4 regions of the Geobacillus sp. FSL K6-3411 genome follow, and region 2 is predicted to be linked to each of the others. Evidence: predicted binding sites of a transcription regulator. Region 2 holds the regulator's gene; each other region holds the start of a gene.
The links. The regulator Rex, encoded in region 2, represses fermentation and respiration genes when NADH is low (regulators of the CRP and FNR family bind a similar motif). The targets are predictions, from matches to a motif close to TTGTGAAATATTTCACAA.

Region 1: a site for Rex is predicted at 5,033-5,050, ahead of NSQ22_RS09695 (nitrate reductase subunit alpha). Genes of this name have one in related genera too.
Region 3: a site for Rex is predicted at 3,508-3,525, ahead of ric (iron-sulfur cluster repair di-iron protein). Genes of this name have one in related genera too.
Region 4: a site for Rex is predicted at 2,589-2,606, ahead of nsrR (nitric oxide-sensing transcriptional repressor NsrR). Genes of this name have one in related genera too.

What each region holds. Positions count from the first base shown of each region.
Region 1 is NZ_CP150187.1:1,893,420-1,901,173, reverse strand. It holds gene narH (nitrate reductase subunit beta) at 1-1,295, opposite strand, end outside; gene NSQ22_RS09695 (nitrate reductase subunit alpha) at 1,285-4,971, opposite strand; gene NSQ22_RS09690 (metal-dependent hydrolase) at 5,144-5,647, shown strand; gene NSQ22_RS09685 (alpha/beta fold hydrolase) at 5,723-6,472, shown strand; gene NSQ22_RS09680 (tetratricopeptide repeat protein) at 6,865-7,754, shown strand, end outside.
Region 2 is NZ_CP150187.1:262,588-270,341, forward strand. It holds gene tsaE (tRNA (adenosine(37)-N6)-threonylcarbamoyltransferase complex ATPase subunit type 1 TsaE) at 1-365, shown strand, start outside; gene tsaB (tRNA (adenosine(37)-N6)-threonylcarbamoyltransferase complex dimerization subunit type 1 TsaB) at 362-1,102, shown strand; gene rimI (ribosomal protein S18-alanine N-acetyltransferase) at 1,062-1,514, shown strand; gene tsaD (tRNA (adenosine(37)-N6)-threonylcarbamoyltransferase complex transferase subunit TsaD) at 1,511-2,524, shown strand; gene NSQ22_RS01440 (hypothetical protein) at 2,561-2,869, shown strand; gene NSQ22_RS01445 (ABC-F family ATP-binding cassette domain-containing protein) at 2,866-4,797, opposite strand; gene moaC (cyclic pyranopterin monophosphate synthase MoaC) at 4,896-5,384, shown strand; gene NSQ22_RS01455 (redox-sensing transcriptional repressor Rex) at 5,400-6,041, shown strand; gene tatA (twin-arginine translocase TatA/TatE family subunit) at 6,057-6,209, shown strand; gene tatC (twin-arginine translocase subunit TatC) at 6,230-6,973, shown strand; gene NSQ22_RS01470 (DUF4305 domain-containing protein) at 7,035-7,214, opposite strand; gene NSQ22_RS01475 (type II CAAX endopeptidase family protein) at 7,211-7,754, opposite strand, start outside.
Region 3 is NZ_CP150187.1:814,018-821,771, reverse strand. It holds gene moaD (molybdopterin converting factor subunit 1) at 1-76, opposite strand, end outside; gene NSQ22_RS04160 (molybdenum cofactor biosynthesis protein MoaE) at 73-540, opposite strand; gene mobB (molybdopterin-guanine dinucleotide biosynthesis protein B) at 537-1,037, opposite strand; gene glp (gephyrin-like molybdotransferase Glp) at 1,034-2,293, opposite strand; gene NSQ22_RS04145 (methyl-accepting chemotaxis protein) at 2,343-3,299, opposite strand; gene ric (iron-sulfur cluster repair di-iron protein) at 3,588-4,295, shown strand; gene moaA (GTP 3',8-cyclase MoaA) at 4,397-5,422, opposite strand; gene modB (molybdate ABC transporter permease subunit) at 5,477-6,139, opposite strand; gene NSQ22_RS04125 (Crp/Fnr family transcriptional regulator) at 6,363-7,073, shown strand; gene narI (respiratory nitrate reductase subunit gamma) at 7,141-7,754, opposite strand, start outside.
Region 4 is NZ_CP150187.1:1,808,034-1,815,787, forward strand. It holds gene NSQ22_RS09215 (helix-turn-helix transcriptional regulator) at 1-81, opposite strand, end outside; gene purU (formyltetrahydrofolate deformylase) at 201-1,103, opposite strand; gene hmpA (NO-inducible flavohemoprotein) at 1,265-2,500, opposite strand; gene nsrR (nitric oxide-sensing transcriptional repressor NsrR) at 2,671-3,117, shown strand; gene NSQ22_RS09235 (hypothetical protein) at 3,212-3,406, shown strand; gene NSQ22_RS09240 (hypothetical protein) at 3,631-3,783, shown strand; gene speE (polyamine aminopropyltransferase) at 3,864-4,736, shown strand; gene NSQ22_RS09250 (acyl-CoA dehydrogenase family protein) at 4,898-6,091, opposite strand; gene NSQ22_RS09255 (aminotransferase class V-fold PLP-dependent enzyme) at 6,267-7,754, opposite strand, start outside.

The DNA.
Region 1 (7,754 bases), 1.6 Mb from region 2:
AGTGACTCGATGAGACGAATGTCCGGCTGTTTGTTCGTCTGTTTCGCCCTCATGTACGAACGCATCGCCGCCATTTTTTTCAATGTCGTGCGGATGTGCGCTGTATCGCCGGCCGTCAGCAAATTCGCCAAATATTCGATCGGAATGCGCATTTCATCAATGGCTGGGAAGATGTCATCGGCGTTCGCGCCGCTTCCTTTTCCTTCGATCGTATTCATGATCGGGCTTAACGGTGGAATGTACCATACCATTGGCAGTGTCCGATATTCCGGGTGCAGCGGCAAAGCGATTTTCCAGTCAACGATCATTTTGTAAATCGGCGAGCGCTGCGCCGCTGCAATCCATTCGTCCGGAATGCCGGCTTTTTTCGCTTCTGCGATGACAGTCGGATCGTTTGGGTCAAGGAAAATATCAAGTTGGGCGTGATACAGCTGTTTCTCATCTGTGACGCTCGCCGCTTCCTTCACTTTATCCGCGTCATACAGCATGACGCCGATGTAACGGATGCGGCCGACACATGTTTCCGAGCAAATTGTCGGCAAGCCGGCTTCGATGCGCGGGAAACAGAGCGTGCATTTTTCCGCTTTGTTCGTTTGCCAGTTGAAATATACTTTTTTGTACGGGCAGCTGGTGACGCAATATCGCCAAGCGCGGCAGGCGTTTTGGTCGACGAGGACGATGCCGTCCTCGTCGCGTTTGTACATAGCGCCCGATGGGCAGCTCGATACGCATGACGGATTGAGACAATGTTCACAAATGCGCGGCAAATACATCATAAAGACATCTTCGAATTCTGCTTGGATCGCCTGCTCCATTTTGACAACGTTCGGGTCGCGCAAGCCGGTGACATGGGCCCCGGCCAAGTCGTCTTCCCAGTTCGGTCCCCACGATACTTCCATCCATTCACCGGTGATGGCCGATTTCGGCCGGGCAACCGGCTGATACCGCTTTTGCGGGCTGTTCGTCAACGTTTCGTAGTCGTAGTTCCATGGTTCGTAGTAATCGTCGATCGTCGGCTGGTACGGGTTGTAGAACAAATTGACGAGCCGCATGGCTTTCGGGCCGGATTTAAGCCGCAATTCGCCGTCTTTTAATTCCCAGCCGCCTTTATATTTATCTTGATCTTCCCACTGTTTCGGATAGCCGATCCCCGGCTTTGTTTCCACGTTGTTAAAGTACATATATTCGGCGCCGGGCCGGTTTGTCCATGTGTTTTTGCATGTGACGCTGCACGTATGGCAGCCGATACATTTATCCAAATTCATGACCATGCCGACTTGCGCTTTAATCTTCAAGCCAATCAACCTCCTCTAATTTGCGGATGACAACGAACAAGTCGCGTTGGTTGCCCGTCGGTCCGTAATAGTTGAATCCGTAGCTTAACTGCGCGTATCCGCCGATCATATGCGTCGGTTTCACATGGATGCGTGTCGGGCTGTTGTGCGTGCCGCCGCGGTTGTTCGTCAGCTTCGTGCCCGGCACGTTAATATGGCGGTCTTGCGCGTGGTGCATAAACGCCATGCCGCGCGGGAGACGGTGCGAGACGACGGCGCGGGCGACGACAACGCCGTTTTCGTTGAAACATTCGATCCAGTCGTTGTCTGTAATGCCGGCTTCGGCTGCGTCGTCTTTGTTCATCCAGACGGTCGGTCCGCCGCGGAACAATGTCAACATTGGCAGCGAATCGAAATACATGCTGTGAATCGACCATTTGTTATGCGGTGTCAAATAGTTTAAGACGACCTCTTTTCCGTTTTCCGTCGGCCGTTTGTTCGAGAATGGGCGGTGCGGCAAGACTGGCTTGAACGTTGCCATCGTTTCACCGAACTCGTGCATCAGTTCATGGTCGATGTAAAACGACTGTCTGCCGGTCAGTGTCCGCCACGGAATGAGCCGTTCGACGTTCGTCGTAAACGGCGAGTAACGCCGTCCGCCTTTTTCCGAACCGCTAAAGGCCGGTGAAGTGATGACCGTTTTCGGCTGAGCGGTGATTTGTTCAAACGTGAAGCACTCTTCTTCGCGTTCTTTCGCCAAGTCAGCAAGCTCCAAATTCGTCTTTTTCTCGAGCGCTTCCCATGCTTTGACGGCCATTTTTCCGTTTGTGGTCGACGACAGCGTCAAAATCGCTTCAGCTGCTTTTTTCGCTTCGCTAATGTCCGGGCAACCATCGGCGATGGAAGCGCGTCGGACAGTGCCAAGCCGGCGTTTCAGCTGTTCGTATTCGTCTTTCGCCGTCCAGGCGATCCCTTTTGTACCGATCGGCTGGCGGGCGACATTCGGACCTAAAGCGGTCATTTGGTCGTAAAGAAGGGTATAGTCGCGTTCAATGACGTGAATGTTCGGCATTGTTTTGCCCGGAATCGGTTCGATCTCGCCTTTGCTCCAGTCTTTCACTTCACCAAACGGCTGCGCCAGTTCTTGCGCCGTATCGTGCAAAAGCGGGGTGGCGACGACTTCTTTCATCGGCTTCAAGCCGGCTTGTTTGGCGACATCAGATACGGCTTTAGCGAGTGATTTGAAAATATCCCAGTCCGAGCGTGCTTCCCAGAGCGGAGGCACGGCTGGATTGAACGGATGGACGAACGGATGCATATCCGTGCTGCTTAAGTCATGTTTTTCATACCATGTCGCTGCCGGCAGGACGACATCGGAGTAGAGCGCTGTGCCGGCCATGCGGAAGTCCAAGTTGACAAGCAGATCGAGCTTGCCTTCCGGCGCTTCATCGCGCCAGCGGATTTCTTCCGGGCGCAGGCTGTCGCGGTCATCGTTTAACAAGCCGTTCGTCGTGCCAAGCAAATGTTTTAAGAAATATTCATGCCCTTTGCCGGAGCTTGAGATTAAGTTAGCGCGCCAAACGATCAAGTTGCGCGGGAAGTTCGCTTCATGATCCGGATCTTCGATAGCAAACTGCAATTCTTTATTTTTCAGCTGTTTCGCGACATAGGCGCCGATCTCTTCCGGCGTGCGAGCTCCATGGCTTACTGCTTCGTTATACAGCTCGATGCCATTTTTGTTAAACGTCGGGTACGACGGCAGCCAGCCGAGCCGGGCGGCCAAAACATTGTAATCGCCAGGGTGCGAATAGCGCGCTTTTTTAGCCAACGGCGAGATGAGTTCATCGATTGGCCGCTCTTCATAGCGCCATTGGTCAGTCGCAAAGTAGAAGAACGACGTGCCGTTTTGCAATTTTGCCGGTCCAACCCAGTCGCGAGCGGTGGCGATCGTCTGCCATCCTTCCGCTGGGCGCAGTTTCTCTTGCCCGACGTAATGGGCCCAACCGCCGCCGTTGACCCCTTGGGCGCCGACGAACAAGACAAGGTTCAGCACAGCGCGATAAATCGTATCCGAGTTAAACCAATGGTTAATGCCAGCACCGACGATGATCATCGACCGGCCGTTCGTGTCGATCGCATTGTCAGCAAACTCGCGGGCGATTTTCACGACAAGTTCGCGCTTGACGCCGGTGATGGCTTCTTGCCATGCCGGGGTGAACGGCACATCGTCATCGTACGAACGGGCGACTGTGCCGCCGATGCCGCGGTCGATGCCATAGTTGGCCAAAATCAAGTCATAGACGGTCGTGACGTAAACGTCTCCCGTTACGGTTTGCACTTTTTTCACTGGAACCGCGCGTTCGATCGTTTTTCCGCCGTCAGCGGTGAAATATGGAAGCTGAATCGAGATGACTTCATCTTCGCTCCCTAAAAACGACAGGCGTGGCTCAAGCGGCTGTTCTGTTTCCTCATCAACAAGACGCAAGTTCCATTTTCCTTTGTCTTCCCAGCGCGTGCCGATCGTTCCGTTCGGCACGGCAAACGAGTCGGTGTTCTCGTCGTAGATAACCGGCTTCCATTCAGCATTTTCGGTATGTTTGCCAAGATCTTTGGCCAACAAGAAGCGGCCGGCCGTCCATGCACCGCCGTCTTGTTTTAAAGTGACGATAAACGGAAAATCGGTGTACGTTTTTGCATATTGTTCAAAGTACGGGATAGTCCGTTTGACATAATATTCGTTTAAAATGACGTGCCCCATTGCCATAGCCAAAGCGCCGTCCGTTCCTTGTTTCACCGACAGCCAATCATCGGCAAATTTCGTCGACTCGGCGTAATCAGGGCTGACGGACACAACTTTCGTGCCGCGGTAGCGCACTTCAGCTAAAAAGTGAGCGTCCGGCGTCCGGGTGAGCGGGACATTTGAGCCCCACGTGATGATGTAACCGGCATTGTACCAGTCGCTTGATTCCGGCACGTCCGTTTGATCGCCCCAAATTTGCGGCGATGCCGGCGGCAAATCGGCGTACCAATCATAGAAGCTTAACATCGGTCCGCCCATCAGTTGCATAAACCGTGACCCAGCGGCATGACTGACCATCGACATCGCTGGGATCGGAGAGAAGCCGACATTGCGATCTGGGCCGTATTTTACGACCGTATATAATAAGGAAGCAGCGACAAGCGTCAATGCTTCGTCCCAGCTGACGCGCACGAATCCACCTTTCCCGCGCGCCTGTTTGTAGCGCTTTGCTTTTTCCCGGTCTTCGACGATGCTTTTCCACGCTTTTAGCGGATTGTTTGGGTAATAGGTAAGCGCCTCACGCCACATGTCAAGCAAGATGCCGCGAACATACGGGTATTTGACGCGCAGCGGGCTGTACATATACCATGAGAAGCTCGCGCCGCGCGGGCAGCCGCGTGGTTCAAAGTCTGGCATATCCGGTCCGGTCGACGGATAGTCGAGCTGCTGTCCTTCCCACGTGACAATGCCGTTTTTGACGTAAATGTTCCAACTGCATGACCCAGTACAGTTGACGCCATGAGTTGAACGGACGACTTTGTCGTGCTGCCAGCGTCGGCGGTATGCATCTTCCCAGGCGCGGTCGCCGTAGGTTACTTCGCTATGTCCATCGGCTTGACGCTCGATCGGACGAATATATTTGAAACGGTTAGCGAGTGGAGATCGTCTTCGCTTCATTTTGTTCACTCCTTAATTAGCGTTTTGTACTTTTAACTATAGCCATGATGTCAATAACGCGATGTTAATTTTGTCACATTTGGTCGCATTGTCACAAATTCGTCAAAGAAGCGAACAAATATTCTTTGTTATGGTATAATGGGAAAAACAAGGAAGTTTGAGGGGATGTTCGTTGCGGTATTCGAGTCATGTGATCGTTTCATTATGCCTCGGGGCGTCGGTATCCACGTATACGGCGCTTCCGTTTACTGCTGCCTATACGGCTGGTCTTGTCATCGGCAGCCTTCTTCCTGATATTGACGAGCCGTCGTCGTATGTCGGACGCCGTTCGTTTGGCGTCGCAAGTAAAGTCAAAGAAGCATTTGGCCATCGTGGCATGACGCATTCGTTCATCGTCTGGGGCGTGCTTGCTGCCCTCGTGTGGCGCGACTCATCGTCGCCGTTCGCCGCCGGGATCGTGCTTGGCTATTTGTTTCATATTATTGAAGACTTTTTTTCTGTCCAAGGGGTGCCTTTGTTTTGGCCGTTTTCTTCGAAGCGGTGGAAAGTGCCGCTTTATCGGACGGGAAAAGGGATGGAAAAAGTGTTGGTTTACGCTGCCTTAACCGGCTTCGTTTATTTCGTGGCCAACGGATTGTTCCGCGAGTGGTGGCAATCGATTTTATTCATTTGGTGAGAGGTTGAAAAAGGAAATGGAGATGGGGGCGGCGAATGTATATGGATGAAAAAGACAGATAAGGGAGAGGACACGATGAAAGAACGATATCCTGTACTTCCCGGCGCAGAGCCGTTTTACGCTGAAAACGGGCCGGTCGGGGTGCTGTTGTCGCACGGGTTCACGGGCACGCCACACAGCATGCGTCCGCTTGCTGAAGCGTATGCCCAAGCCGGTTATACCGTTTGCTTGCCGCGCTTAAAGGGGCATGGGACGCACTACGAAGACATGGAACGAACGACGTTCCACGATTGGATTGCCTCGGTCGAGGAAGGATATGAATGGCTGAAACAACGATGCCAAACCATTTTTGTCACCGGGCTGTCGATGGGTGGGACGCTCACGCTTTATTTGGCGGAACAGCACCCGGAGATTTGCGGCATCGTACCGATTAACGCCGCTGTCGATATTCCGGCCATCGCCGCTGGGATGACGGGTGGGGGCGAGGTGCCGAGGTATCTTGACTCGATCGGTTCAGATTTGAAAAATCCAGATGTGAAAGAATTATCATACGAGAAAACGCCAACTGCATCGCTCCTTCAGCTGGCTCAATTGATGGAGCATGTGAAAGAAGAGCTTGGACGCATTACGTGCCCGGCGTTGATTTTCGTTTCCGATGAAGACCATGTTGTGCCGCCTGGGAATGCCGATATCATTTTTCAAGGCGTTCAATCGTCAGAGAAAGAGATCGTCCGTCTTCACAACAGCTACCATGTAGCAACATTAGATTATGATCAGCAAACGATTATCGAACGGTCACTTCAGTTTTTCGCCAAACATGCTTGAACGCTCTCCCGTCTACGCTCACGCTGAGAAGGGGAGATCTTTTCCGTTCGCGATGATGCATGTGTCTGCTTGCGACCCATTCTGTCGAAAACAGGGTGGGTCATTTCTTGTTTCTTTGTCGTTATTTTTCTAAAAAAATATATGGTTGTTTTAGGTGGCTTGTTCTAAACTTATTACTAAAGTAGAAGGGGAAGAGAGAAGAACAAGATGGCTTCTTATCCTCTATTTTCTCTTATTTCGAAGAACAATGTGCGCAGGTAGGATCATGTATTTGTTCGAAACATCAGCGGTTTCAATGATATCGATTGACATTCATCTCCTACCGCCCGCAACCTACATATTCCTTAAGGAGGCAGCTTTTTGCCGGAACATGATAAAGGAGTTTTTGTTGCATGAACCATATTGAACATATCGCATCGCTCGTTGAAGAAAAACGAATTGTAGACGCCCTCGCTGAAGTGCGGCCACAGTTAGAAAAGGTCGGATTGTTTGGATGGCGGTCACTGTTGGCGTCATGGGACAGCATCGAACCGTTCCGGGTGCTCATCCGGCTGTTTGATTATGCGCTTATGTACCGCCATAGCGGGCTTATCGCCCGCTACGTCCACCGCAAGTTGAACACATTGCAGACGTTGGCTTGGGTGTGTGATGAATGGCTTGAGAACCGCCGGCCACTTGATGTTGAAGAGGCGCTCCTACCGCGCCTTGCCAAAGCGCTTCAAGGCAAGACCGACGAGCCCGACGAAGCAATCGCCCGGGCGGCGTTTACGTTAGTGCGCGCCTTGTTGGATATGCGGCGAGTCGATGAGGCACGTGAATGGATGAATGTGGTCTCCCGTTATGAGACGGTGTCGATCCATGACAAATGGGGCTATTTTTATATCGAAACCGGCGACCGGAAGCGAGCGGAACAAGTGATCCGCTCCGGGCTGGACGACTCGGAGCGCGGCGATATGTGCTATTTGCTTCTGGCTGACCTGTATGCGCTTGATGGCTGTCATCACGAGGCGTTGGCCGTTCTTGAGGAAGGAAGACGGCGTTTCCCGCAAGTGTTGTCGTTTTACGCGGAACGCGTGCGCCGCTTGCGTGATGTGCGCGCCTACCGTGAGGCGCTCACGGCGATGGAAGAGCTTGACCGCTTGAATCCACTTCATATGCATCGCCGTTATTTCGCCCATGTGCGCGCAGAACTGTATTATCAGCTAGAGGAATGGGAGAAGCTTGAGTCGTTGGTGAGAGCCGAGCCGAGGCTTGAGAAAACGCCGTACGCCCGCGCGCTTGG
Region 2 (7,754 bases):
CCTTGGAAGGCGATTTAGGTGCAGGAAAGACGACATTTACGAAAGGGATTGCTGAAGGGCTAGGTATTACACAAAATGTCAACAGTCCGACGTTTACGATTATTAAGCAATACGAGGGGAGACTCCCGCTTTACCATATGGATGTGTACCGTCTTGAGGACGAGTGGGAAGACCTTGGGTTTGATGAATATTTTGCCGGCGATGGCGTTACAGTCGTTGAATGGGCGCATTTGATTGCAGGTCAGCTGCCGAACGAGCGGTTGACGGTTCATTTGTATCACCATGGCGATAGTGAACGAAAATTAGTGTTTGAACCGTTAGGGCAGCGTTACGAACAGTTATGTAAGGAGATTTTTGCGTCATGAAGATATTAGGAATTGATACTTCAAATATGCCATTGGGTATTGCCTTGATGGATGGGAATGTCATTAAAGGGGAAATCATCACGAATGTGAAAAAAGATCACTCAGCCCGGGCGATGCCGGCCATTGAATCGTTGCTTCGGCAGTGTGGGATTACCCCAGACGAGCTTGATTTGATCGTTGTTGCTAAAGGACCGGGATCATATACAGGGGTGCGGATCGGTGTAACGATTGCGAAAACGCTTGCTTGGTCGCTAGGCATCCCGATTGCCGGCGTTTCGAGCCTCGAAGTGCTCGCCGCTAATGGCCGTTATTTTCCCGGAGTGATCGTTCCGCTATTTGATGCGCGGCGCGGACAAATTTATACTGGTCTTTATCGTTATGAAGGCGGTGTGCTCCGCTGCCTTGAGGAGGACCGGATTGTCGCTGCTGATGAGTGGGCTCATCAGTTAAGTCAGCAGGGAGAGGATGTATTGTTAGTTGGTGTGGATGCGCCGTTATATAGTGAACTGTTTCGAAATCATTTAGGCGAGCGCGTTCATGTTGCCCCACCATCGTTGGCGTTGCCGCGCCCGAGTGAGTTAGTTATGCTTGGAAAAGAAAAAGAACGCGAGAACGCCCATGCGTTTGTGCCGAATTATATCCGTCTTGCCGAAGCGGAGGCGAAATGGCTCGCGAAACAAAAAGGGGAAGGAACCGATGGGGATCGATGTACAATTTCGTCCAATGACCATCCATGACATTGACGAGGTCGTACAAGTAGAACGGGCGTCGTTCACCGCACCGTGGAGCCGCGAGTCGTTTTATAATGAGCTGATGTACAATCGTTATGCCAAATATATCGTTATGGTGCACCGCGGACGGATCATCGGATATGGCGGAATGTGGCTTGTCATCGATGAAGCGCATGTGACAAACGTAGCCGTATTGCCACAATTTCGAGGGCAAAAACTTGGTGAAGCGCTGATGCGCCGCCTCATGGATCTCGCAAAACAGCATGGCGCGGTGACAATGACGCTCGAGGTACGTGTGTCCAACCATGTTGCCCAATCGTTGTACCGTAAGCTCGGGTTCCGCAATGGCGGCATTCGCAAACGGTATTATCCTGATAATTTTGAAGACGCACTAGTAATGTGGGTGAAATTGATATGAACGAAGACGTATACGTATTAGGCATTGAAACAAGTTGCGACGAAACGGCGGCAGCCGTTGTGAAAAATGGAAAAGAAATTGTATCGAATGTCGTCGCCTCACAAATGGAAAGCCATCGTCGATTTGGTGGTGTCGTGCCGGAGATCGCTTCGCGCCATCATGTCGAGCAAATTACGCTTGTGATTGAGGAAGCAATGCAACGAGCCGGGGTATCGTTTTCCAACCTTGATGCCGTGGCCGTGACAGCGGGGCCGGGCCTTGTTGGGGCGCTCCTTGTCGGAGTGAATGCGGCGAAAGCGCTGGCGTTTGCCCATGGGTTGCCGCTTGTCGGGGTGCATCATATTGCTGGCCATATTTACGCCAATCAGCTAGTGGCTGAGATGAAGTTTCCGTTATTAGCGCTTGTCGTTTCGGGCGGGCATACGGAGCTTATCTACATGGAAGAACACGGGAAGTTTACAGTGATTGGCGAAACGCGCGATGATGCCGCCGGTGAGGCGTATGATAAGGTGGCGCGGGCTTTGGGTCTTCCGTATCCAGGGGGACCGCATATCGACCGATTAGCTCATGAGGGCGAACCAGTCATTGATTTGCCGCGGGCGTGGCTTGAGGAAGGATCATATGATTTTAGTTTCAGCGGCTTAAAATCGGCGGTGCTCAATACGCTTCATAACGCAAAACAGCGCGGTGAGGAGATTGACCCGAAACACATGGCTGCGAGTTTTCAAGAGAGTGTTGTCGATGTGCTGGTGACCAAAACGGTGCAGGCGGCGAAACAGTACCGCGTTCGGCAAGTGCTGCTGGCCGGTGGGGTGGCGGCCAACCGCGGGCTGCGGTCCGCGCTACAAGACAAAATGAAGGAGCTTCCGGGCGTTGAGCTCGTTATTCCACCGTTGTCGTTATGCACCGATAATGCGGCGATGATCGCTGCAGCAGGAACAGTGCTGTATTGGCAAGGCAAGCGGTCTGATTTGGCTCTCAACGCCAATCCGGGCTTGCCGCTTGTTTAGTGTAAGAAGGGAAATAAAGAGGGGAAGACAGGGCGGTTGCTTGCAGCAGGCGAGCAAACCGCCTTTTTTGTTTGTGGGAACAAGCTTCGGCTGCTTGCGGCGAAAAGGGACTGTGTATATTTTTATCCACAGGTTGTGGACAATGTGGAAAAGATGAGAAAACACCATAAATATAAGGAGAATAAATACACAACGGTTTTTGCACAAAAAAAGAATTTTTTTGTGGATAATGTGGAAAAGTTGGTGAATAACTTATATTTCATAGGTGTGATTGTGAATTGTTTTGTGGATAATGTGACTAACTTAAAAACAGCCCGCCAAAATAACGGGCGGGCTATCGGTTAGAGTGAAGAGTAAAGCTGTTCCCATTCAGCCAATAACTTTTCGACTTGCCGTTTTCGTTCCTCGTTTTCTTGCGATAACCGTTGTACTGTTTCATAATCGCCATAAATGGACGGATCACATAGCTGTTGTTCCACTTCAGCGATTTGCGCCTCAAGTGTTTCGATCTCGGCCTCGATTTCATCTAGACGGCGCTGGCGCTGGCGCTGCCGTTTTTTCTCTTCCTTTTCTTGCTTATAAGCGGATTTGCTCGATTCGTTGCTATCCTGCGTTTTGTCAGGACGGGCGTCAAGGCGCTCCAATTCGCACATCTCCGCTTTTTTGGCGATGTAGTAATCGTAGTCACCTAAATATTCGGTGAGGCCATCGCTCGATAGCTCAAACAGCTTTGTCGCAATCCGGTTAATGAAGTAGCGGTCGTGGGAGACGAACAAAATGGTGCCTGGATAGTCGATGAGCGCTTGCTCGAGCACCTGTTTGCTATCGAGATCCAAATGGTTGGTTGGCTCGTCCAAAATAAGAACGTTCGCTTTTTGGAGCATCAGTTTGGCGAGCGCTAGACGCGCTTTTTCCCCACCGCTTAACGCCGAGACTGGTTTTAAAACGTCATCTCCGGAAAACAAAAAGTTACCGAGCACGGTACGGATTTCCTTCTCGGTTTTATCTGGGTAGTCGTCCCATAGCTCATCCAGCACTCGTTTATTCGATGACAATTCGGCCTGATTTTGATCATAATAGCCGATTTGGACGTTTGAGCCGTAGCGAAGCTTTCCCGCTTGGACAGGAAGCCGCTGCGCGACCGCCTTTAGCAATGTTGATTTACCGATGCCGTTCGGTCCGACTAAGGCGACGCTTTCTCCTCGCGTGATGCGAAAGCTGATTTGGCGGATGACAGGTGTTCCTTCGCCGTAACCAACGGCTAGTTCCTCAGCGGTGAGTACTTCATGGCCGCTCGGCCGTTCAATTGTAAAGGAAAAGGATGCCGATTTTCCATCGCCAGTGGGGCGTTCAAGCCGTTCCATTTTTTCTAGTTGTTTTCGACGGCTTTGCGCGCGTTTGGTCGTCGAGGCACGGGCGATGTTGCGCTGGATAAAGTCTTGCAGCCGGGCGATTTCTTCTTGCTGTTTCTCATATCGTTTTAATTCTTGTTCATACTGTTCGGCCCGCTGCTCCAAATAGCGGCTGTAGTTGCCTGTATACCGCTTGAGCTTCGTGTTGGATAGCTCGTATACTTCCGTGACGACTTTATCCAAAAAATAGCGATCATGGGAAACGAGCAGGACGGCACCGGGGTACGCCTGCAAGTATTGTTCCAACCAGGAGAGTGTTTCAAGATCCAAATGGTTGGTCGGCTCGTCCAAAATCAACAAATCTGGCTTAGACAATAGAAGCTTCCCGAGAGCGAGACGTGTCCGCTGCCCACCGCTTAATGAGGAGATAAGCGTTGTTTTATAATCATAGGAAGAAAACTGCAGACCGTGTAAGACCGAACGGATGTCGGCTTCATATTGATAGCCGCCCTGTTCTTTATATTGTTCTTGTAGTTCGTCATACGCTTTGAGTATTTTTTCATAGCGGGCAGGGTCAGCGAGTACATCCGGGTCACCAAGTTGGGAGCCGAGTGCTGCTAGCTGCTTTTCGATGGCTAGAAGTGGCGCGAACACTTCGAGCATCTCGTCCCAAATAGAGCGCGACGAGTCAAGCCCGCTATTTTGTGCCAAATAGCCAATCTTAATATGACTAGGCTTGATGATTTCGCCGCTGTCATAAGAAAGTTCTCCGGCGATGATTTTTAACAATGTCGATTTTCCTGCGCCGTTGCGGCCGACGAGGGCGATTCGGTCACGGGATTGTACTTCTAGTTTTATATTCGATAAAATAAGGTCAGCGCCAAAATATTTCGTGAGCTGGTGCACTTGCAAAATGATCATGTCGTTTCACCTCTCGGAATAGTTTAACGTATGTCGCCAAAACGGTCAAAGACAGATAAACAAAAATCGTGTATAGTGTATAATTGGAGGAGATTGTTTTGTCGTCGTTTACTCATTTCAATGAGCAAGGCCGCGCGAAAATGGTCGATATTACGAACAAGGAAGATACGGTGCGGGTCGCAGTGGCAAAAACGAGCGTCACCGTCAGCGAAGAGATTTATGAAAAAATGACAAACAACGCCATCGAGAAAGGTGACGTGTTGGCAGTGGCCCAAGTGGCCGGGGTGATGGCAGCGAAAAAAACAGCCGATCTCATTCCGATGTGCCATCCGCTCATGTTAAAAGGTGTCGATATCGCATTTTCATGGGAAAACGAAGCGGATGCATATAAACTCGTCATCACCGCAACAGTGAAAACGAAAGGGAGCACAGGGGTGGAAATGGAAGCGCTGACGGCCGCCTCGGTATGTGCGTTGACGGTGTATGATATGTGTAAAGCACTTGATAAAGGGATGATCATCGGTCCGACGTATTTGGTCGAGAAAACGGGCGGAAAGTCCGGCCATTATCGACGGAAAACCGATTAGCTGGGGGATGAAATGATGAGTAACGAACAACCGAAAATTCCGCAAGCAACCGCGAAGCGGCTGCCGCTGTACTACCGGTTTTTGAAGAATTTGCATGCGTCAGGAAAACAGCGTGTGTCCTCCGCCGAATTAAGCGAGGCGGTCAAAGTCGATCCGGCGACCATCCGCCGCGATTTCTCGTATTTTGGCGCGCTCGGCAAAAAAGGGTATGGGTATAATGTCAATTATTTGTTGTCATTTTTCCGTCGGACGCTTGAAGAGGATGAAGTGACGGAAGTCGCCTTGTTCGGTGTCGGAAATTTAGGTACGGCCTTTTTAAACTACAATTTTTCCAAAAACAACAATACAAAAATCGTGATGGCGTTTGATGTTGATGAACAGAAAGTGGGGACGACCGTCGGCGGCGTGCCGGTTTACCATCTCGATGAACTTGAGGAGCGGCTTTGCGGAAACATTCCGGTCGCCATTTTAACTGTGCCAGCCGTCGCGGCTCAAGCGCTGACTGACCGCCTTGTCACCCAAGGGATTAAAGGCATTTTAAACTTCACTCCGGCACGGCTGAATGTGCCGAAACATATTCGCGTTCATCATATCGATTTAGCCATTGAATTGCAGTCGCTCGTCTACTTTCTGAGAAACTATCCATTGCCATCATAAAGGAGAGAATAAAGCGTGAAATACATTTTGATTGTCCTTGTGATTTTGTTGCTGTTTGGCACGAAAAAATTGCCGGAGCTAGGACGGTCGGTCGGCCAGTCGTTGCGCGAGTTTAAAGACGCGACGAAAGGGCTGACTGATGACGAGGAAAACAAAACTGACCGATGACAAGGCAGGATGGGGAAACGATGAACAACAAAGAAATGTCGGTGTATGAACATCTTGGTGAACTGCGGAAGCGGCTGATCATTGTACTCCTCTTTTTTGTCACGGCGCTCGTTGCCAGTTTCTTTTTTGCTGATGATGTCATTGTCTATTTGCAGCAAACGGCTGAGGCGAAGCAGTTGACGATGAACGCCTTCCGTCTCACTGATCCGATTAAGGTATATTTTCAGTTTGCCTTCGTGATCGCTGCTGTGCTGTCCGCCCCGGTGTTGCTGTACCAAATTTGGGCGTTTGTCAGCCCAGGATTGTATGAAAAAGAGCGGAAGGTGACACTCAGCTATATTCCGGCATCGATTTTTCTTTTTTTAGTTGGCGTCGGTTTTGCTTATTTTGTCTTGTTTCCGTTTGTCGTCCGGTTTATGAATGAGCTTGCTGATCGACTGGACATCCAACAAATGATTGGCATTAACGAATATTTTCAGTTTTTGCTCCATCTCGTGCTGCCGTTTGGTATCGTGTTTCAGCTGCCGATCGTCGTCCTGTTTTTCACCCGCTTAGGGCTCATTACGCCGCAGTTGCTTGTACGCATCCGCAAATACGCGTATTTGGCATTGCTGATTTTGGCGGCAGCCATTACACCGCCTGATGTGTTGTCGCAGGTAATCGTCATGATTCCGCTCACGCTTTTATACGAAGGAAGCATCTGGATCGCCAAAATTGGCTACCGAAAGGCGCAGTTGGCGGCGGAACAAGAAAGCAGTGAGTAAGATCGTGCACAGCAAAAAGAGAGTGGTTATACAGAAAAAACCCTCCCCCAATGGGAGGGTTTCAACGTTTTGGGGCGAAAAACAGGCGGAAGGCGGTGCCAAAATCAAAGGCGGCAAACGCCGCCAAGGCGATAGTCGAAACGTTCCAAACCGTTTCATGAGCGCTTTTGATCGCCAAATACGTAAACAATACACCTAGGATGAAATACGGCAGTGAAAACAGCCGCGGCCGGCTCGTCATAGCCACAACCTCCAAAGCGCTAGCGGCAGTCCAGCTTGGCGCATCATTTTTTCTAACTCATCAGCCAACAAGATTTGAACTACGATCACAAACGTATTCATCGTCACATGGGCGAAAATCGGCACTAAAATGCGGCCGGTTTTCGCATATAAAAAGGCGAACGTCAGTCCCATTGCCGTATACAACAGCAAATGTTCCGGTTCCATATGGGCAATGGCAAAAAGAAGCGAGCTCACGAGCGCGGCCGGCCAAAAGTGATATTTTTCATAAAGAGAGCCAAAAATGATTTTGCGAAAAACAATCTCTTCCAAAATCGGGCCGATAATAGAAGCAACGATGACTAATAGCGGCGTCAAGCGGATGATATCAATGATTTGCCTTGTGTTTTCCGAACCCGGTTCAATGCCGAGCAACCGCCATTCAATATTGGCGGCGATGCTTTGGGCGATAAGTGCCAAAAAGACGCCAGAGATTGCCCACATCGATGACGAAGCGAGGGGAAGCTGTCGCATCCCTCGTTCATCGCGGACGCCGCGAAGC
Region 3 (7,754 bases), 550 kb from region 2:
CTGGGACGTGCGGCCATGTTACTTGCCGCTCGCCCACTTGTTCACCCAAATGAGCAAAAAACAAGAGACGGATCATGGTTCATTCACCTCCGGTTTTCCGGACGGATATGCTTTTGTTTCCAGTTGATCGCCAATCCATGCGCTGCCATCTTCCCATTGTTCTTTTTTCCAAATCGGCACAATTTGTTTGATCCGTTCGATGGCGTAGCGGTTCGCTTCATACGCTTCCGCACGATGCGGCGAGGAAACCGCGATGACGACGGCGATATCGCCGATCTCGAGGCGTCCGATCCGGTGGGTAATCGCTGTTTTCGCTCCTGGCCATTTTTCCGCGATTTCCGCCCCGATTTGCGCCAGCATTTTCTCTGCCATCGACACGTACGCTTCATATTGTAAAAAGAGCGTCCGCTTGCCGTTCGTCCATTCGCGCACCGTGCCGGCAAACACAGCAACAGCTCCCGCTTCCGGACGCATCACTTTTTTCATCACAGCCTCGACCGAAATCGGCTCGGACGTGATAGAAAATAACGATTCGGTCATGTCCGCATTCTCACCTCATTCATTAACCATGGGATATATCGGGCATCATCAGCCATCGAAAACACCGGGTGCGGCAACGGTCGAGAGAGCGGTTCCCAAGCGATGACGGCGCGGATGTTGGCGAGGTGCTGAAGCGACGCCCAATCTTCCTCGGAGCGCACAAGCACCACTTTCGGATGCGGCGCCTGCTTATATCCTTCGACCAGCACGAGGTCCAGCCGAAGCGGAGCATAAAGCGCCAAAACATCATCCAACCGCCACAACGGTCGGCGGAGGTGCAGCTGCAACAGCCCGTCCCCTTCCACCGCTGTCGCCACCGCCCCAGCCCGCTCATGACGGACGGAATCGACGCCTTCCGGCCGTGCAGGCTCGCCGCCATGGCCATGATGCTTCACCGTCCCGACGCGCCATCCTTCCCGGACAGCGGCCGCCACCCATTTTTCGACGAGCGTTGTCTTGCCCGTATGTTTATAGCCGACAACTTGCCAGACATTCATTCGCTCGATCCCTCGTCATCATCGAGCAGCCATACGTCCACTTCGTCATCCTTAGCGAACCCTCTCGTCCCGCCTGGCAGCACCATCAAGGCGTTGGCCGCCGCGAGCGAGGTGACGATGTTCGACTTATCCATGCCGACCGGTTTGACGATGAGTCGCCCATCGATCGCTTCGACGCGGCTGCGCACGAAGCGGGTGAACGGATTCGGCTTTGGAAAATCGGCGCCAAGCGTCGCTTTCACTTTCTTCAAATACGGCTTGGTAGAAAACAAGCGCGTCCGCACGACCGGGCGGACAAACAGTTCATAGCCGACATAGCATGCCGATGGGTTGCCAGATAGCCCAAACAGCAGCTTGCCATTCCACTCGGCGACGGTCGTCACGCTTCCCGGGCGCATGGCGATTTTGTTAAACAAAACGTTCGCCTGAAGCCGCTCGTAAATGGCGGGCAAATAGTCGTAATCGCCGACCGAGACGCCCCCGGTCGTAATGAGCATGTCCACTTGGTCGAGCGCCTCGCGCACGGCGTGAAAGCATGCGTCAAGGTCATCGGCCAGCTGGCCAAAATAGATCAGCTCAGCGCCGCTTTTTAGTGCCTGTGCCTCAATCATGTAGGCGTTGCTGTTACGGATTTTCCCTGGAACGAGCGGTTCAGAGACATCAAGCAGCTCGCTGCCGGTCGCAAACAATCCGATCCGCGGTTTTTTCGCCACCTTCACTTCGGCATAGCCGAACGTCGCCAACAGCGCCGCCACTCCCGGATTGATGCGCGTTCCTTTTTTGACAAGCGGCGTCCCTTTTTTTGCGTCCTCCCCTTGAAACGAGATGTTGTCTCCTGGGCGGAACGGGCGCTTAATCGACATATACGTTTTTCCATCCCGTTCATACTGTTTGGTCAGCTCCAACATGACGACCGCATCGCATCCATTCGGAATTTGTGCCCCAGTCATTAGACGCACCGCTTGAAACGGACCGACCGTCTTGGTGGCGACTTGTCCGGCGCCGATTGCCTCAATCACCTCAAACTCTACTGGATGGTTCAGCCCCGCCTCTTGCGAATCAGCGGCGCGAATGGCAAATCCGTCATACGGGGAGCGGTCAAACGGTGGCACGTCATGGTCGGCGCACAAATCTTCCGCCAAATAGCGGCCATACGACTGCCGAAGCGGCACCGTTTCCTCTTCCCCCACCCCGGCATAGCACATCACCCGATTGATCGCTTCCGCTACGGGAATCGGGGTTCGTCTTTCGACCATGTCTCTCTCTCCTTTCGATCATACGGCTGGCGGCAACGATATCATTCTTTTAACGTTGTTGCCATTGTTGCAGCTGTTTTATGCCTTCTGCCAACTTTTCATCAACGACACTCGCATCGGCAATATGTCGCAAAATCATCTCCCGCGTTTCGCTGAACAAAGAGGCCGATTGTTCGAGCTCTTGCATCACTTCATCCGCATAGCGGTATTGTTCTTGAATATAGTTTAGCACGTCCTTGGCCCGATTTTCGACTTGATCGATCAGCTCCATCATCGCCGACCATTTGCGAGCTGTATGGATGCTCATTTGGACAACCGTTTCGATCAGAGACGAAATAGCTTCCGTCTGCTCTAGCGACCGCTCAATTTCCTGCTGCACGGCATCGGTTAACTGATGAATCGTTTCCGTGCTGTCCGCCGTATGCTCAGCCAACTTTCTCACTTCAGCAGCGACGACGGAAAACCCTTTTCCATGCTCCCCGGCACGGGCGGCTTCGATCGAGGCATTTAATGCAATCAAATTTGTCTGTCCAGCGATTTCTTTAATCACTTTCACAATTTGTTCAATCTCTTGCGAACGGCCGCGCAACCGATACATTGCGGCCGACGTCGCCTCCATCTCGCTGCCGAGCTGCCCCATCGCCTTCTCCATTTCCCCTGACATGCGGATGCCTTCTTTTGCTGCCGCGACCATCTGGCCAGCTGTCTCCGCCAATGAGTTTCCTTGTTCGCACAGACGGTCGGAGATCGCGTATGATGACTTGCTGAGCATACTGACATTATCGACTTTTTCTTTCGTTCGGTCAACGAGTCGGCCTAATTCATGATGTTGTCCGTTGACCACCTCATGTTGATGAACGATTTCCTGCAACTCCCCGAGCAAGCCGGCCACCGTCTCGTGAATCGATTCCTTCTGTCTAGTGAGCTGGTCTTTCATCTCGGCGATTTGCTGCTCTAGTTTTGCTTTTTCCTCCTCCCACTGCCGTCCTTTCACCAACGGCCACATACCCGTCTCCCCTTTTTCTGTTTATGGAACTCATTCTTTTGTCAAAATGTTGTATGTTACCTACTGAGCATGTATTCTTTCGATTATGAAGCGGACACTTCCTTCCATAAGCAGTCAGCAAAAGTCCGCTTTTCTTTATTGTACGATAAAGAAGAAGAAGGCTGTTGTGATGTTTATCACACGCATCACTGTCCACTTTTTTTCGTATATGTGAGATCCATCACAACACCTTAGCGGCAAACACGTTATGCTGAAACTGTAACGATTTGATCAATGGAGGGATCCGAAATGGAACAGCGTTTTACCGAACAATCGTTGATTGGTGATATTGTTACGCAATTTCCGAAAGCAGCCGACTTATTTAAAGCACGACGCATTGATTTTTGCTGCGGCGGACAGCGCCCGTTAAAAGAAGCCATTGAAGAGCGCGGACTTGATGGCGAAGCGCTCCTTCGCGAGCTGAACGCCCTTTATGCAGAGGCACAAAACAAGCCGACTGGAAACTGGGGCGAAGCGCCGCTGACCGACTTGGTCGATCATATCGTCAGCACACACCACCGCTATTTGAACGAAGAACTGCCGCAGCTCAGCCCATATGTCACAAAAGTATTGCGCGTACACGGCATGCACCACCCGCACCTTTCTCGCGTGCATAAACTGTTCCATGAGTTAAAAATGGAGCTTGAGCAACACTTGATTAAAGAAGAAACAGGAGCTTTTCCGCTCATTTTACAATTTGCCGACAACCCATCGCCGGAAAACCGAGAGGCGGTCGAGCGGGCCGTTCGCGAACTCGTCAATGAACATGACGCGGCCGGCGATTTGATCAAAGAAATTCGCGAAATCACAAACGACTTCACCCCGCCGGAAGACGCGTGCGGCACATATCGGCTCGTTTACAGCCGACTCGCGGCACTCGAAGAAGATTTGTTTACCCACATCCATTTAGAAAACAACGTCCTCTTCCCGCGCGTGTTGGCAGCGGTGAAGGCGTAAGCAAGCCAAACCATTCCCCCATTTCTAAGGTAAAGGCAGGCGCGTCGAGCGATAAAAAGCAGGGCTGCTTCTTCGATGGAAAGAGCAGCCCCGCTTCTTTGTTACCCCCCAATATACGACATTTCAATTTTCACCCGTTGTTTCGCCGTTTCTTCCGTCCGTTCTTCTGAATAGCGGTCTGTCCGCTGGTTCCAAACCGCGGTGATTAACGACTTCAGTTCCTCTTTCGTTGCCCCAGCGCGCAGTTTGTCTTTCAACGACACGCCTTTCGAGGCAAACAAACACGTATACAGCTTCCCGTCTGCAGAAATGCGCGCTCTTGTGCAGCTTCGACAAAACGTTTCCGTCACTGAGGCGATGAAACCGACTTCCACCTCCGTGCCGACGTAGCGGTAGCGGCTCGCCACCTCGCCGAAATACGCTTTTTCGATCGGTTCGAGCGGATGCATGGCGTTGATTTGCTCATACATCTCTTTTTTCGTCACGACATGGGAGTAATCCCAGCCGTTGGTCGTGCCGACGTCCATAAATTCAATCAAGCGGAGCGGAATGCCTAAGTCTTTAAAATACGACGCCATCGGCACGATTTGCGAGTCGTTCCACCCTTTTTTGACGACCATGTTCACTTTGACGCCGAGTCCCGCCGCCCGGGCGGCTTCAATGCCTTTTAACACAGGAGCGACGCCGACGCCGATGCCGTTCATTTTGCGGAAAATATCATCATCTAACGCATCCAAGCTGACGTTGACGCGCTTCAACCCGGCTTCTTTCAACCGCTGCGCCCATTTCACTAAATGAACACCGTTGGTCGTCAAGCCGATATCGCGCAGGCCGGGAATCGCAGACAGCCGGGCAACAAGCGCGTCCAAATCACGCCTTAAGAGCGGTTCGCCCCCTGTCAGGCGGATTTTTTCGACGCCAAGCTCAACAAAACATTCCGATAGAAGCGCCATTTCCTCGACCGTCAACAGCTCGCCTTCCGCCAAAAAGCGAAAATTCGGCCCGAACACTTCGGCCGGCATGCAATAGATGCAGCGAAAGTTGCATTGGTCGATCACCGATAACCGCAAATCGCGAAGCGGGCGAGACAGGCGATCCATGACGTCCGTCCGGTTGCGCTCGCTCATCGCGCTCCCTCCTTTCTGTTTCGTTCGCCGCACGATGTTGTCAGGCGGCTTTTTTTATTCCCGTAAACGACCAAGTTTCGTCGCAAAGACCAATAAACTAAATGACAATCCAATCGTGACCGCTACCCATGCCCATGCTAACTCCATCCTTCCCGATTCCATGGCCATGTAGACGGCAGTCGGGATCGTTTGCGTTTTTCCCGGAATATTGCCAGCAAACATGAGCGTTGCGCCAAACTCCCCAAGGCTGCGTGCAAACGACAGCACCGCCCCGGATAATAACGCGTGTCTGGCAAGCGGCAGCGAAATATGCCAAAAGACTTGGCGCTCATTCGCCCCATCGATGCGCGCCGCCCCTTCAATGGTTGGATCGACCGCTTCAAGCCCGGTTTTGGCCGCCTGATACATGAGCGGGAATGACACAACCACGGCGGCCATCACCGCCGCGCCGGGCGTAAACAGTATAGTGGTGTGAAACGACGATTCTATCCATTGGCCAATGGGGCTATGTCGGCCAAACAAGACGACGAGCAAAAAACCGACGACCGACGGCGGCAGCACCAACGGCAGCATAAATACCGTCTCCACCACTGTCTTGCCGCGAAACCGACGGCGCGCCATCCATCTCGCTGCCGCTGTCCCTAAGACCGCGACAATCAAGCCGGCGAGAAGCGATACTTTTATCGATAACCAAACTGGTGACCAAAACGCTGTCATGAATCAACCTCTCTTTGCCACATCCCCATCTACTATACGGAAACAAGCAGACAAACGCTGTGACACTACTCACAATGATTGTATCATAGGAGTGGGAAAATCCGGTTTAGAAAAATTTGTGACAACCTGCACAAAAAAAGTGGCAAAGGGTGATTTTTTTCACTCTGTCTCTGCTGTGATTTTTTTTACAATAGAATTAGCCGAACAAATGGAGGTGTCAATCATGGAACGGCAAAGCCGCACAGCGGCGAACCGCGATTTTTCCCTCTTGCGCTCATGGCTGCAATCGTCGAAAAAAGTGATCCCGCTTCGCAAACATTCGTTTTTATTTCAAGAAGGGATGCCCGCCAATGAGCTGTATTTGATTCTGTCCGGCAAGGTGCAAGTAAGCAAAATTTGTCCGGACGGAAAAGAAATGTGTTTCCGCATTTGTGGAAGCGGGGAAATTGTCGGCGAACTGACGCTGTTTACGGACGATCCACGTTATTTATTGACCGCCAAAGTGATTGAACCGGGTGAAGCAGCGGTAATGAATAAAAATGAATTAGAAGAGCAGTTGCTGATCAATCCCACCCTTACCCTTGAATATATGCGCTGGATCAGCAAGCATGCCCGACGGACGCAAACAAAGTTTCGTGACTTGATTATGAACGGCAAAAAGGGGGCGCTCTATTCAACACTTATTCGCTTATGCAACAGTTATGGCGTCCCGCTTGAAGACGGAAGCATCTTCATTGATTTAACGTTAAAAAACCAAGACTTGGCCAACTTTTGCGGCACGACGCGTGAAAGCGTCAATCGGATGCTCAATGCATTAAAGCAAGACGGAATTATTTCGATGAAGCGAGGGAAAATTACTGTTCACGACTTGAACTATTTAAAAACGGAAATCCAATGTGAAGACTGCCCGCCAGACATTTGTTGCATTGAATAAAATGAACAAAACTTAGAGGGCTGTCCTAAAAGAGTTACCCCCCTTTATGGACAGCCCTGCTTTTTCCCTAAATTTTTTTCGCCCGCATCCGGCGATAGACGACGTAATGCCGGTTTAAATATGTCAGCGGGATACTCCACACATGCACGAGACGGGTAAACGGCCAAATGCCAAATAACAGCAAGGCGGAGAGAATATGAATTTGAAATCCAATCGGCGCATCACTGACAAGCTGCGGCAGCGGCCGAAACGTTAAAAGACCGCGAAACCAAGGGCCAATCGTATCTCGATAATCGAACGTTCCCCCGGTCGCTGTATATCCGACCGTATTTGTAAACCCTGTCAAAATGACAATCGTTAGGAGCAGCAATACAACGAGATCGCTTTTGCTGCTATGGCGGAGAAGGCGGCGAACGCTAAACCGGCGCCATAAAAGCAATACTACCCCAATTACAGTCGCAACCCCGGCAGCGCCGCCAAACCAGACCGCCCCAAAATGATACATCTCCTCGGTAATCCCGATTGATTCATAAAACGTCTTCGGCACTAAAATGCCGGCGACATGGCCGAAAAACACAAAGAGAATGCCCCAGTGAAAAAGAACGCTTCCCCAACGCAACCGTCGTTTCTCAAGAAACTCACTTGACTTGGCCGACCAGCCAAATTGATCAGTATTGTAAC
Region 4 (7,754 bases), 1.5 Mb from region 2:
CTCCGTTAACGTGATCAAATACAATTTTAAAAACGCACGTTGTTTTAACAGAAAACCGCTTGGCGTCCGTTTCTCTCCCATCGATTTTTTTCCTCCTTTCCCTGATGTTCCATTCACCTAACCGAGAGCAAAGGGCTGTTTGATTCCGTTTTCTTTTCATTATACCATGCGGGAAAGGAAAAATCCTCTCCCGCCTATGTTCAATAAAAAACGATGGTTTTGTTGCCATGAATGATGACTCGGTCTTCCAAATGCCATCTCAGCGCCCGAGCGAGCACCGTCTTTTCGATCAAGCGGCCGATCCGTTTTAAATCGTCGGGATGATGGCGATGGTCAACACGGGCAACATCTTGTTCAATGATCGGTCCTTCGTCCAAATCATCGGTGACATAATGGGATGTGGCGCCGATCAGCTTGACGCCGCGCTCATAAGCCCGCTCATACGGCCGTGCGCCGATAAACGCCGGCAAGAACGAATGATGAATGTTGATGATTCGCCCTGGAAATTCAGCGACAAATGCAGGCGATAAAATTTGCATGTAGCGGGCGAGCACAATCGTATCGATCCGATAGTCGTGAAGCAGGCGGATTTGTTCAGCCTCCGCGTCCGCTTTCGTTTCTTTCGTCACCGGAATGTGCACATACGGAATCCCGAGCGGCTCGACCACATCGCACAAATCGGGATGATTGCTGATGACAAGGGCGATATCGGCGATCAGTTCCCCCGCTTGCCATTGCCAAAGCAGCTCAAGCAAACAATGTTCAGCCTTTGAGACGAAAATCGCGATCCGTCGAATTTCATTATGCAGTCGAAGCTGCCAAGTCATGCTAAATTCCTCGGCAATGGGGGCAAACGCCGTTTCGATCTCTTCCTTCCGACCCGCGATGTTCGGGCAATCAAACTCCAAGCGGAGGAAAAACGTCCCGCCTTCCGGATCGGTCGAGTATTGGCTTGATTCGACAATATTGGCCCCCTGTTCATAAAGAAACGAAGTCACCGCCGCAACGATGCCGGGGCGGTCCGGGCAGGAAATCAGCAACCGAGCCCGCTGCTCGTAGCCTTGCAAAAACGATTGCCAGCGATGTTGGCGAAATGTAGTCATCCGTTCTCTCTCCCTTTTCTTGCGATGATTTAGTTTCTTGCGATATTTAGTTTCCATCATACAAAAAATTGGCGGACTTGCCAACAGGGAAGCGCGGATGTTCTCTATAACAAAAGGCACCTCCCTATCTGGGAGATGCCTTTTTGATAAGCGGCCATTGATTAGTCTTTTGTTAAATCGCCGGCTGGACCGAAAAATTCGTAATGGATGCGTTCCTCAGGCACGCCCCATTGCTTCAGGGCGCGATAGACCGTTTTCATGAACGGAACAGGGCCACAGAAGTAAAAGTCAGCGTCTTTGGACGGAATGACCGTTTGCATCCATTCCAAATCGATCCGCCCTTCTTTGCTGAAGTGCGGGTGTTTTCGATCTTCATCTGACGGCGACTCGTAACAAATGTGATAAGAAAATACTGGATTTTTAGCTAAGGTCTGCAACTCTTGGTCAAACGCCTGTACGCGGCCATTGAGAGCAGCTTGCAGGAACGTAACCGGGCGGTTAGGCTGCCGAATGGCCAACGTATTTGCCATGCTCAAAAGCGGAGTGATGCCAACGCCGCCGCTAATGAAGACGACCGGCGTTTCTTTTGCCAAATCAAGCGTAAAGTCACCGGCTGGGGCGCTTAATTCAAGCACATCCCCTTCTTGGATATGATCATGCAAGTAATTCGAAACAATGCCGGCCGGTTTGTCAGCCGTCGCTGCTTCCCGTTTGACGCTGATGCGGTAATACCCTTTTCCTGGTGCATCCGATAAGCTGTACTGCCGGATGTGTGTGTACGTTTCGCCTGGTATTGACATTTTTACGCTGACGTATTGGCCTGGCAAATAGTCGCTAATGGCTTCGCCGTCTTCCGGTTTGAGATAAAACGAGGTGATGACGTCGCTTTCTTTCACTTTTTTGGCGACGACAAAGCGACGAAAATCACGCCAGCCGCCGCGTTTGGCCGCTGCTTCATCGTAGAGCTCCTGCTCGACTTGAATGAACACGTCAGCAATGACTTCATACGCTTCCGCCCACGCGGCAATCACTTCGTCAGTGGCGGCATCGCCAAGGACGTCTTTGATCGCCAACAGCAAATGCTTTCCGACGATCGGATATTGTTCCGGTTTGATGCCTAAACTCCGGTGTTTATGGCCGATTTGCCGTACGACCGGCAAGATGGCATCGAGCTGATCGATATAGCGCGCTGCTGCGTAGACTGCTGCAGCCAAAGCACGTGGCTGCCGCCCTTGTTTTTGGTGGGCATGGTTAAACACGTTCAGCAACTCTGGATGATTGGAAAACATGAGCTCATAAAACCGTTTTGTAATCTGTTCTCCATGCTTCTCCAATACCGGCACTGTTGATTTGACAATTTCGATCGTTTTTGGATGTAAAGTTGTGCTCGTAGCCATTGTTCCATCCCCTCACAAAACATGTATTTAAAATACATCTTTTATTCAATCATGAGCGATAATGAAAAGCAATATTTCAAATACATCTTTAACAAATTGTTCACAATTCCCCATATGAAGCGGATGTGATACAATTGGAATCGACCATGTTTAAAAGGTTGTGAACGGATATGCAGTTAACAAGCTATACCGAATACGCTTTGCGTGTCCTCTTGTTTTTAGGGACGCTTGATGAAGGAGAAAAAACCAACATTAAGGAAATTTCCACTGTATTTTCGCTGTCTGAGCATCATTTAAGCAAAATTGTCCATGAGCTCGGCAAGCTTGGCTACATCGAAACGATCCGTGGACGCAACGGTGGAATTCGCTTGGCGAAACGACCTGAGGAAATCATCGTTGGCGCGGTCGTTCGCGAGACAGAAGACAATTTGTCGCTTGTCGAATGCTTCGCTTCCCACGGCAATGAATGCATCCTCACGCCTGCGTGCCGGCTCCGTTTCGTGCTTCGCGAGGCGTTAGAGGCGTTTTTGCGTGTTCTGGATACGTATACGCTTGCCGATTTGCTGGAAAATCGCACATCGCTTCGTGCTTTGCTTAAGGAGCAGCGCGATGGATAAACACTCTCCGGCTGAATGCCGGGGAGTTTTATTTTGCCTGTTGACAGGCACACTATAAGCAAGCATAGCATCGCCGTACGGGATGGAGAAGTGATTGTCATACCCATACGATCGCACGATGGTTGCCTTGCAGACAGTGCTTTTTAGCTTCGCTGAGCGGTCGCAGACGATGTTTTTTATGCGCCGAGATGTTTATCGTTTGTTATCCGATTATTGGCCGACCGCTCCATGCGAAAGTGATTCTTTCCCGCGTCTATACGGAGGCAAAAACAGTCCGCCTGCTGCTTAGCAGGCACAAAAAACAAAGCCAGGTCTCCCATACAGGGGATGTCCATTCCCGCTCCTGGCTATGCCCTGCATCCTAGGTAACAAACCGATGGGTCCGGGTTTAGTGCCAGCAGGAAATGATATGCGTCATCTATACTTTGCGACGAACAATAGAAGCGGTCTTATCCAGATAGCGGTCACGCTTGGCGCTTTAGTGGATGATGAACACGAAAGGAGAAGGGAAAGATGCGAAAACGATGGATGCCGCTTGCTATCATTTGCACGTTATTGCTCAGCTTTTGCGCCAGCTGCGGCGGCCATAACGAGGAGCAGCCGGAAAAACGAAATCAATCATCGAACATGGGCGGTGGGATGAACACATCCGATACCGGCCGATAATCCCCTTTGTTTGCCACATTTCGCATAATATATTAAGATTAGAAAGGTGTGAGAAAATCTGCAAGACTAAGGAGGTAACAATGAAACACCAAGGAAACGCTTTGCCACCATATGTGCATTTGGACAATGGGGAGCTTTGGCTCACCGAAGATGACCGCGACAATTTAAAAATCAGCTATCGCATCAAAGAAGTAATCTTTGCCGAGCCGTCCGATTACCAGCATGTTATGATTTTGGATTCGTACGATTTTGGACGCATGCTTGTTCTTGACGGCGTCGTGCAAACGACTTCGATTGATGGCCATATTTATAACGAAATGATTACACACGTGCCGCTGCAGCTTCATCCAGAGGCAAAACAGGCGCTCATCATCGGCGGTGGCGACTGTGGAGCGGCTCGTGAAGCGGCCAAGTATGACCGTTTAGAGACGATCGAGATGGTCGAAATCGACGAAAAGGTCGTCCATGCATGCAAAGAACATTTACCGGCCGTCTCCGGCAACTTGTCTGATCCGCGCGTGAAGTTTATTTATGATGACGGCGTCGCGTTTGTACAAGGAAAAGAAGGCGTGTACGACGTCATTATGATCGACTCATCCGACCCAGTCGGCCCAGCCGAAGCGCTGTTTTCGTCGGAGTTTTATGCGAACGTGCACCGCGCGTTAAAAGAGGATGGGCTGATGGTGTGCCAAAGCCAGTCGCCGATTTTCCACCTAGATATTTTAAAGCGCACATACCGCAACATTCGTGAATTGTTCCCGCATGTGCTCGTGTATACGGCGGTCGTGCCGACATACCCGGGCGGAATGTGGAGCTTTACGATCGGCTCGAAACGGCCGCTAGATTTCCCGGCACAGACGACGATTCCAAACGATACGAAATACGTCAATGATGCCGTTTTCCGCCAATGTTTCTCCTTGCCGGAATTTTTGCGTTCGGCCCTGGAGGAGTAATGGTGCCAAAAAGAAGGGTGTCTCAAAAAAACAACGAGACACCCTCTTTTTTATATACACGTTAAATGATTTTGCTGTTCTATATAGGTGTTTAGCCGGCTCTTTGAATCCTCCCTTTTTGTGTTACCCGCATCTGATGCCTCCTCTTAGAGAAAGCTCTTTTATTGGTTGCTTGAGCCGCCTAGCGGGTGGTGAGATAGTGCTCGTTTAGCCAGCCATGCGAGCGTCAAGTCATCAGCGGGGGGGTTATGCAGCCCGGCGCGGATGTCGCGGTAATAGCGGCCGAGCGGATTGTCAGCAAACAAGCTTTGCCCGCCGACGATGCGCATCGCCATATCGACGACCTCGAGTGCTGTATTTGTGGCAACTAGCTTCGCGGCCGCCAGCTCCTCTTTCATCTCGGCTCGTTTATCCGGATAGCGATCCCATAAGTCAGCGATCGCGTACAGAAAATGGCGCGCGTGGGCAAGCCGCCATTCCATTTCGGCGATCTTTCGCTGCACTTCTGGCGTTGAAGCGATCGGATGGGACAATGTGTTCGGCTGATACGTCTGCGCGAAGCGGATCGCTTCATTGCGAGCCGCAATGGCGATGCCTAAGTAGCAAGCCGGAACGTGCAACAACCATCCTTGTGCTGGAGCGGTTTCATTCGACTTCCCGAGGATTTCCACAAGCGCATCCTTCTCGACTTCAACACCATCAAGGATGAGGTCGTCGCTACGCGTCGCCCGCATACCGAGCGTGTTCCATGTCGGCTCAATGCGCATGCCCGTAGCGGACATTGGGATGAGAAATTCACCGACTTCGCCGCTGTCTTCGATGGTGGCGGAAATCAATACGTAATCTAACGCCGGGGCCAACGAGGCAAACGATTTGCGCCCGCAGAGCATAAAGCGGCCATTGCGGAGGGCGGCTTTTGTTTCAGGTTTTCCGCCGCGCGCTGGGCTGCCGGTTGCCCGTTCGGAGTGGGCGCTGTTAATGAGCGCATGGCGTTTGACAACTTCTTCGGCCAAGCGGGCGAGCGTCGATTCCGGCCAGCGGCGGAGTAAAAACAGACGCATCAGAATGCTCGCGTGCCATCCGAACGACAAGGCGGTGGCGCCGCTGCCTTGAGCGAGCATTTCTTGCACAAGTACCAATTCATAAAGCGACGCCCCGTGGCCACCGTATTCGGTGGGAACCGTGAGCGAAAGAAATCCGGCTTCTTTTAAGTCAGCAAAATCAGCAAACGGGAACTCCGCCCGTTCGTCATAATCTGCCGCCCGCGCCGCAAAACGCTCAGCGAGGTGCCGAGCTTGTTCATACAGTTCCCGTTCCCGCTCGTTTCGCACGAGCAAATGATACAATTCGTTCATCGCTCTCCCCTTCTTTTGTTGTTAAGATGATTTCATTGTACCGGTTTTGATGAAGGGTGAAAACAAAAACGCTTAAACGCCCATCGATGCCCATGTCATCCTGAATTCGGGGAGATAAAAAATAGCCGTCTTGGTCTTCAGACGACCAGGACAGCAAAGAAAACCAAAACGAAGATTAAAAGAGAAAAAAATACCGAATATATCGATCATCGCCACGGTGAACAAACTCGTTTTTTGCTTCGTCATATTCGTATTCGTCTTGCCAGCGGCAGCCATCACGTGCAATTTGACGAACAGCATGAATAATCGTGTACACTTCTTCGTTTGTCATCGTCGGATGGAGCGATAAACGTACCCATCCTGGTTTGGCGAGGGCGTTGCCGCTTTTGACTTCCTCAAGCAAGGCAGCCGACTGTTCTTTGTCAATGCCAAGCAAGTAATGTCCGTACGGCCCGGCGCATGAGCAGCCGCCGCGCGCCTGAATGCCAAAGCGGTCGTTTAGCAGTTTGACGACAAGATTATAATGAAGTCCTTCGATTACAAACGAAACAATACCAAGCCGATCACTTCGATGCCCTTCTAGCACATGAACGCCGGGGATTTTCTGCAGCGCCGGCAGGAGAAGCGAAACGAGCTCTTTTTCCCGAGCGCGCATCTTCGCAATATTCATCTGTTCTTTCAGTTGAATGGCGAGCGCTGCTTTAATCGTTTGCCAAAACGGCGGTGTGCCCCCGTCTTCCCGTTCTTCAATCGCCTCTACGTACTCATAATGCCCCCATGGATCGGTCCAATACACCGTCCCACCGCCCGGATGATCCGGCGCATGCTGGCGGTAAAGGCGTCCGTCAAACACGAGCACGCCGGCACTCCCCGGCCCGCCAAGAAACTTATGCGGAGAAAAATAAATCGCATCAAGCTTTTCCATTGGATCATCCGGATGCATATCAATGCGGACGTACGGAGCGGAAGCGGCAAAATCAATGAAACAAAGCCCGCCGTATTCATGCATAAGTTTAGCTAGTTCATGGTATGGCGTCTCTAGGCCGGTGACGTTCGAGCAGGCAGTGAATGCACCGATTTTTTGCGGCCGATGGCGGTAGCGTTCAAGCAATTCGCGTAAATGGTCAAGGTCCACCTCGCCGCTAGCGGTCGGACGAACCGTTACGACCTCAGCGATCGTTTCGGCCCATGATAATAAATTCGAATGGTGCTCCATATGCGTGACAAAAACGACCGGTCGTTCGTCATTAGTAAGCGCCAGGCGCGATTTCCATTGTTCTGGCACACGCAAGCCAAGCAGGCGCTGCAGTTTGTTGACAGCGCTCGTCATGCCGGCTCCTTGCATGATCAACACATCGCCTCTCCCTGCGTGAACGTGCTGTTTGATAATTTCTTTCGCATATTGATACGCAAGCGTCATTTTCGTTCCGGTCACATTCGACTCCGTATGCGTGTTGCCGACAAACGGGCCGAGCTCGTGCACCATTTTTTCTTCAATCGGTCGGTATAACCGCCCGCTTGCTGTCCAATCGGCGTAAATGAGCCGCTGTTCACCAAATGGTGTAGAAAATGGGTGAAACCGGCCGATTGTTCCGTCGCGAAACGGCTGGAAGTGTGTCTCAAGCTCGCCGCGACATGTATATGTTGCGCTCCCGATCGTCGC